2 regions of the Dermacoccus barathri genome follow, and region 2 is predicted to be linked to the other one. Evidence: riboswitches for the same ligand, from Rfam matches in the RefSeq annotation. Region 2 holds a riboswitch; the other holds the start of a gene.
The links. A riboswitch is a leader RNA that binds a small molecule or an ion and turns the genes downstream of it on or off. The one in region 2 is predicted to bind cobalamin.

Region 1 (3,455 bases), on a different contig from region 2:
CAGGGCGCCCGCGTCACCATCGCGACGACGAGCAGCCCGAGACTGAGCACCGACTTCTCGAGAACGGAGCGATCGCGCCACCTGTTGCTCCAGGCGGCGCGATCGACGGCCGGGCCGGGGCCCGTCCTGGCTCCCACGGTCAGCTGCTGTGGGTTGTCGACTCGGGGGTGCGTGCGGCGTTCTGCGGGGAGTCGTCGGCGTTCGGCGCCGTTTCCGTCGAACGCTTACGGCGCTCGCGGAACGTGCCGAGCACGAAGCCGAGAATGCCGGCGCCGATGGCGGCCTGCAGCGCGAAGAGGCCTGATTCGACCTCGCCGCCGGGCTGCTCCCAGATCGGCGAGAACCACGGCTCGTAGTCCTTGTTCGAGGCCTCGATCTGCTCGGAGGCAGCGGCGTCCGTTCCGCCGAACTCACCGCCGGAGTGGGTGCCCATGAGCAGGGCGATAGCGAACACGACGGCCGCCAGGGCGAGAAGTGCGACGTTCTTCCACACGGTCGAGCGCTTCATCGGGCACCTCCGGCGGGCGTGTTGAGGGTGTCGTCGGTCGTGGCGGGAGTGTCGGATTCGCCAGGCTCGTCGTCGAAGACATCGCGGCGGCCCTTGCCGAAGCCGAGGCCCTGCAGCTGCGGGCCCGCCCACGAACGCAGGGCGTTCATGAGGAGCACGCCGATGAGGCCCTCAACGATGGCGAGCGGAATCTGAGTGAGCGCGAACAGGCCGAGGAAGCGCGACCATGCGCCGAAGAAGCCGCTCTGGGCGTCGGGGAACGCGATGGCCAGCTGCGTGGCGGTGACGACGTACGTGGCCAGGTCGGCCAGGGCGACGGCGAAGAAGACGGCCACCGAGAACGGCGCCCGGCCCAGGAGACGGTAGGTGCCGTAGGCGACCCACGGCCCGACGATCGCCATGGAGAACACGTTGGCGCCCAACGTCGTCAGGCCGCCGTGCGCGAGCAGCAACGCCTGGAAGATAAGCACGATCGTGCCCAACGCGGCCATGACGGGTGGCTTGAAGATGACGGCGCCCTCACCCGTGCCCGTCGGGTGCGACGAACTGCCCGTGACCGACGGCAGCTTGATGGCCGACAGCACGAACGAGTAGGCACCGACGCCGGCGAGCAGGAGTTTGGAATCAGGGTGTTCACGCGTGATCTGCGTGATGCGGCGGACGCCGTGAACGACGAACGGCGCGGAGACGGCCGTCCAAGCGGCCGCGTGGAGGGGTGGCAAGAAGCCCTCGGCAATATGCATGGCAATGCACCTTCCCGGGATGACGCGTCCCGACAATGCTTCGCCCTCGAGTTCCTGACTCGCGGAAAACCCGCTCACAGTGGCGCGACCGTCCCGGACTCTCACCGGGTTCCTCGATCTTGAGGCGACGACGGGAGCCTAACAGCGGCGAGTTGCGCGGTGGGGGGAGTGGAGGGGGCTTCTTCGATGACGTGAGCGGTGTCACCGCCATGGACGATGTTGTCAGCGCTCGATGTTTGAATGGCGCCATGGACAACCTGCTCGGAATCCCCGAAACCAAGCTCGACGTCGACCCGGCCGCCGAGAAGCTCGACGCCGGCGTCCACCCGCGCGACGTCGCCCGCATGTACCCGGCCAGCTCGCTCGTGTGGGCCCAGCTCGCCGAGGACGCGCTCGACGACGGCGAGGCCGTCGAGGGGTACGCCTACGCCCGCACCGGCTACCACCGCGGGCTCGACTCGCTGCGCAAGGCCGGCTGGCGCGGCCAGGGCCCGGTGCCGTGGGAGCACGAGCCGAACCGCGGCTTCCTGCGTGCACTCGGCGCGCTGAGCAAGGCCGCCGGCGCCATCGGCGAAACCGACGAACAGCGCCGCTGCGCCGACTTCCTGCGCGACTCCTCGGCCACGGGCGCTCGCGAGCTCGGCCTCTGACCAGCTGACCGGGCCCTGGCGCGACGCGCGTTGGTGCTGTTCTCGATTCGTCGTCGAATTGAGGGAACCGAACACCGCGCGTCCGCGTCAGAGGTGTGCGATGGCGCGTTCAGGGAGCGTTCGTCTCCGGGGGACGAGCGAACGAGGGAACAGCGTGCGCATCGTCTGCCACCGTCCACGGTGGAAGGGACGAGGGGGACATGGCCGGGAGGGGTCATGTCCCCCTCGTCTGTCCTAATGTGGACGCGTGAACCGCCTCGCCGTCCTCGGCCTCGACGACCTTGCCGAACAGCTCTACCGCCAGGTGCTGCGCGATCAGGCGCGTCCCGCGTCCGTGTATGCCGCGCGCCTCAACCGGTCCACCGCCGAGATCGACGACGCCACAGAGGCGCTGCGCGCCATGCGGCTCGTCCGGATCAACGAGGAAGGGCTCGTCCAGGCCGACCACCCGCGCGCCGGCCTCGAGCGCATCCTCTCGGCCGAGGAGGCGCGCCTCGCGGAACGCCGCCGAGACCTCGCCCGGCTGCGTGACGCCATCGACGGATTCGCCGGCGACCACCGTGCCGGGCAGGAGCACTCGTTGTCCGACGAGCCCGCCCGCGAGTACATCGACGCCTCCGGCCTCGCCGATGTCATGGAGCACTTGGCCGCCTCGACGTCCGGCCCGATCCGCATGACGCACACCGACGCCGTCGCCTTCACGCCCGACGAGCAGCCCGTCCTGTGTCGCCTCGTCGAGGAGGGGCGCGGGCTCTACGGACTGCACGAGTTCGACGCCGCGAGCAGCCGCACCCTCGAGGTGGCCCAGTGGGCAGCCATGGGGGAGAGTCAGCGCCTCGCCAACCACATCCCGAACGAATTCGTCTGTTACGGCACCGATCTGGTGCTCGCCAACACCGAGTGGGGCGGTGACGAGGGCCGATACGCCGTGCTGCGGGATCCCGTCGTCGTGCGGGCCTTCGTCGAACTGTTCGACCGCCTCTGGGCAGCCTCGACCACCGTCGACGACGGCGTCGACACGACATCGGAGCGTCTCGTCGAGCTCATGCAGGCCGGCCTCAAGGACGAGGCCATCGCCCGCGTGCTCGGCGTCAGTCTGCGCACCGTCCGCCGTCGGATCGCCGCGCTCATGGACGAGTGCGACGTCGAGACACGCTTCCAGCTGGCGGTCGAACTGACCGAGCGCGGAATCGTCGGCTCAGGTCAGCGACGAGGCTCCGGAGCCTGAACGTCCCGATGCCGCAGTGAGCGTCATCACGGCCCCGACGAGGCGAGCGGGTACCCTTGGGCGGTAAGAGTCGACGCCCCGCGCGGGTGTGCCGCACGGCACGCGTCGCGCCCGAGGGCGTCGGCCCAGCAGCAACCAAAGGCAGTTGATCCGCATGCCGGCAATCGTGCTCGTCGGTGCCCAGTGGGGCGACGAAGGCAAGGGCAAGGCCACCGACCTCCTCGGAAGTCGCATCGACTACGTCGTGAAGTTCAACGGCGGTAACAACGCCGGCCACACCGTCGTCGTGGGCGGCGAGAAGTACGCCCTGCACCTGTTGCCCTCGG
Region 2 (3,455 bases):
AGCATGAACGAGTCGGTGAGAATGTTCGCGCCGGCGCTGAGGGCGTTGTGAACGGCGTCGGCGACGTCGGGGCTTCCCTCGATCTCACCGACGATGTCGACGTCGCCCGCCGCGTGGATGATGCGAACGGCCGCCGTGTGCAGTGACTCGGGCAGCGTTGACAGGTCGGCTTCTCGTCGGATGGTCGCGAACGACTCTCGGTAGATCGCCTGCCCGTCACGTTCGTACGCATACCGGCGGGTGGGGGGCGTCGTCATCGGTCACCTCGTGCGTCGGCCACGTCGTCGGCGCTGCGCGGCGCCACGACGAGGGTGTGGGTGGAAGTCGGTCGGCCGCAGGCTCGTTCGCAGCCCACGATGTGAAGGCGTCCGTCGGCCTCGGGGGCGGGGGTTGTGCGGGCGATCTCGACGGTGGGGGAGTCGGTGCGGCGGCAGAATGGCGCGCCGATGCAGGCCGTCACACGGCGTCGCGGATCCGTCGCGCAGTGGAATCCGGCCGCAATCAGTTCATCGAGCGCCTCGGGCGACGTGTCGGCGGGTAGGACGAGGCTCCGGTGCGGCGTCACGACGATCCGTGCCGACGAGCCGAGGGTCGCGACCAACGCGTCGGCCAGGACGGGAGTGAGAAAGCCGAGAGGTACTCCGAGTTCGGTGAGCTCCACGCTGCTCACGCCCGTCGGGTCGGAGCCTCGCCCGTGCTCAGCGGTAGTGGTGTCACCGCCTCCATCGTCGTCATCGTCGAAGCCGTCGAACACCGGGGAGTTGGCGGGCAGATCACGCAGGTTCCACACGGCCTCCGACTCTCGGACGGCGAGGAACCGGTTCGCCACGTCGAGCAGAGCGCTCACGGCCTCGGCGGGGGAGCAGGGGCGCGACTGTCGGCCGGCGAGGAGGCGACCGGATGTGGGCGAGAACTGTTGGAACGCCACGTCGTACGGCGCGTCCAGCGAAGAGCCCGTCTCGTCGGAGAGTGCGAAGAGCCACCGTCCCGGAAGCGTGGCGAGGGCGTCGTCCCGCTGCAGTCGGTCATCGAGTTCGCTAACGAGCCAGTCGAGTTCGGGCGACGGATCGGCGACGATGTTACGAACTCGCTCGTGGGTGGCCGAGGGAAGCAACCCCAGTCGCTCCACCGTCCGGACGAAGGCCTCAGGTAGAGGCTCGGGCAGGCTACGAAGCTGAAGGTTGCCGCGTGACGTCAGCTGGACGAAGGGTGCCCCGAATTCCTCGGCGAGAGCGGAGATGTCGACCAATTCCGTTATGTCGGTGCGTCCCCCAGGAAGTCGCAGCCGGACGATGGCGCCGTCGTCGGCTGCGAACGGTCGCAGGACTCCGGGGCAGCGATCGTGAATCTGGCGGGACGGCACGGCGCCCAGCATAGGGGTAAGCCAGGTAGGGTCGGGGCTGGTCGTGAGCTGCGGAACCCGGTGTGAATCCGGGACGGTCCCGCCACTGTGAGCCCTCGTGCAAGTCAGGAACGCCGCCGCGACCGGCTCGCCGGGGAACCCGGGAGAGTCCACGACGTCGACGTGAGCGCGGACACTCACGAAGGAGCGCCTGATGGCTCGTATTGCCCTGATCTCAACCTCCGACACGGACCTGCGCAGCGCGCGCTCCAGCGGTGCGGACTACGCCATCGCCAACCCGGCCCGGCCGCGCCCGATCGGCGAGGTCACCGACGGAGCTGACATCGTCGTCGTGCGCCTTCTCGGCGGACCACAGGACCTCTTCGACGGCTTCGACGCCCTCGCTGCGTCAGGTGTCCCGGTCGTCGTCCTCGGCGGCGAGCAGGAGCCGAATGCGGCGCTCATCGAGTGCTCGACCACCCCGCCCGGCGTCGCCCGCCAGGCCCACGACTACCTTGCTCAGGGTGGCGCGAGGAACCTCGCGTCACTGCACGCCTTCCTCAGCGACACCCTTCTGCTCACCGGTGAGGGCTTCGACCCGCCGGTCACGACCCCGTCGTGGGGTGTCCTCGAGCGCCCGGAAGCTCCCACGCCTGAGGGGCCCCGGGCCGGAGTGCTCTTCTACCGAGCCCAGTACGTCGCGGACAACGTCGCCTACGTCCACGCCCTGGCCGATGCTCTCGATGCCGCGGGGGGTGTCGGCGAACCGGTTTTCGTGTCGTCGCTGCGCGACCCCGAAGCCGAGTTGCTCGAGCACCTGCGTCGCTACGACGCACTCGTCACCACGGTGCTCGCCGCGGGCGGCACGCGTCCGGCCAGCGCCGGCGCCGGTGAGGACGACGAGAGTTGGGACGTTCAGGCGTTGGCCGCGCTCGACGTGCCGATCGTCCAGGGGCTGTGCCTCACCTGGGGGCGTGAGGACTGGCTCGACTCCGACGACGGCATGACGCCGCTCGACGTGGCGACCCAGGTCGCCGTGCCCGAGTTCGACGGGCGCATCATCTCGGTGCCGTTCTCCTTCAAGGAGTTCGACGAGGACGGTCTCGCCACCTACGTCGCCGACCCGGAGCGCTGCGCACGTGTCGCCGGCATCGTGCTCGGCCACGCCCGCCTGCGTCGGCTCGCGCCGTCCGAGCGCCGCATCGCCGTCGTGCTGTCGGCGTACCCGACGAAGCACTCCCGCATCGGTAACGCCGTGGGCCTCGACACGCCTGTCTCGACCATTCGGTTGTTGCGCGCCATGCGTGACGCGGGCTACGACCTCGGCGAGCCCGGTGCCATTCCCGGGCTCGACGGTGTCGGCGGGGAGCACGGCGTCGCACCCGTCGACGACGAGCACCCGGACACCACAGCAGGCAACGCGCTCATCCACGCCCTCATCGCCGCTGGCGGGCAGGATCCGGACTGGCTGACGGATGCTCAGCTCGGCGACGCCCACGTCCGTATCCCTGCCGCGACCTACCGCCGTTGGTTCGACGCGCTACCGAGCGACCTCACCGACGCGATGCGCGAGCACTGGGGAGAAGCGCCCGGTGAGCTCTTCGTCGACCGCCAGGAGAACCCCGACGGTGACATCGTCGCGGCGGCCATGCGCAGCGGCAACCTCGTCATCCTCGTCCAGCCGCCGCGCGGGTTCGGCGAGAACCCGATCGCCATCTACCACGACCCCGACCTTCCGCCCACGCACCACTACCTCGCCACCTACCGCTGGCTCGAGGAGGAGTTCGGCGCGCACGCCGTCGTCCACATGGGCAAGCACGGCAACCTCGAATGGATGCCGGGCAAGAGCCTCGGGATGTCGGCCTCCTGCGGCACGGACGCGGCCCTCGGCAGCCTGCCGCTCATCTACCCGTTCCTCGTCAACGATCCGGGTGAGGGCACCGAGGCCAAGCGCCGAGCGCACGCGACGATCGTCGATCACCTCGTGCCGCCGATGGCCCGCGCCGAGGGGTACGGTGACATCGCGCGCCTCGAGCAGCTGCTCGACGAGTACGGAAACGTCTCGGTCATGGACCCGGCGAAGGCGCCCGCGCTTCGCGGTGAGATCTGGACC

Region 1: linked by a shared signal. The riboswitch ahead of IM689_RS06855 (energy-coupling factor ABC transporter permease) and the one ahead of cobN (cobaltochelatase subunit CobN) in region 2 are both predicted to bind cobalamin.

Annotation. Positions count from the first base shown of each region.
Region 1 is NZ_JADCTK010000003.1:249,622-253,076, reverse strand. Features, by position in the region: gene cbiQ (cobalt ECF transporter T component CbiQ) at 1-137, opposite strand, end outside; gene IM689_RS06860 (energy-coupling factor ABC transporter substrate-binding protein) at 140-508, opposite strand; gene IM689_RS06855 (energy-coupling factor ABC transporter permease) at 505-1,251, opposite strand; cobalamin riboswitch at 1,286-1,409, opposite strand; gene IM689_RS06850 (DUF3151 domain-containing protein) at 1,500-1,901, shown strand; gene IM689_RS06845 (response regulator transcription factor) at 2,149-3,129, shown strand; gene IM689_RS06840 (adenylosuccinate synthase) at 3,284-3,455, shown strand, end outside.
Region 2 is NZ_JADCTK010000006.1:170,997-174,451, reverse strand. Features, by position in the region: gene IM689_RS12330 (precorrin-8X methylmutase) at 1-257, opposite strand, end outside; gene IM689_RS12325 (cobalamin biosynthesis protein CobG) at 254-1,363, opposite strand; cobalamin riboswitch at 1,375-1,498, shown strand; gene cobN (cobaltochelatase subunit CobN) at 1,557-3,455, shown strand, end outside.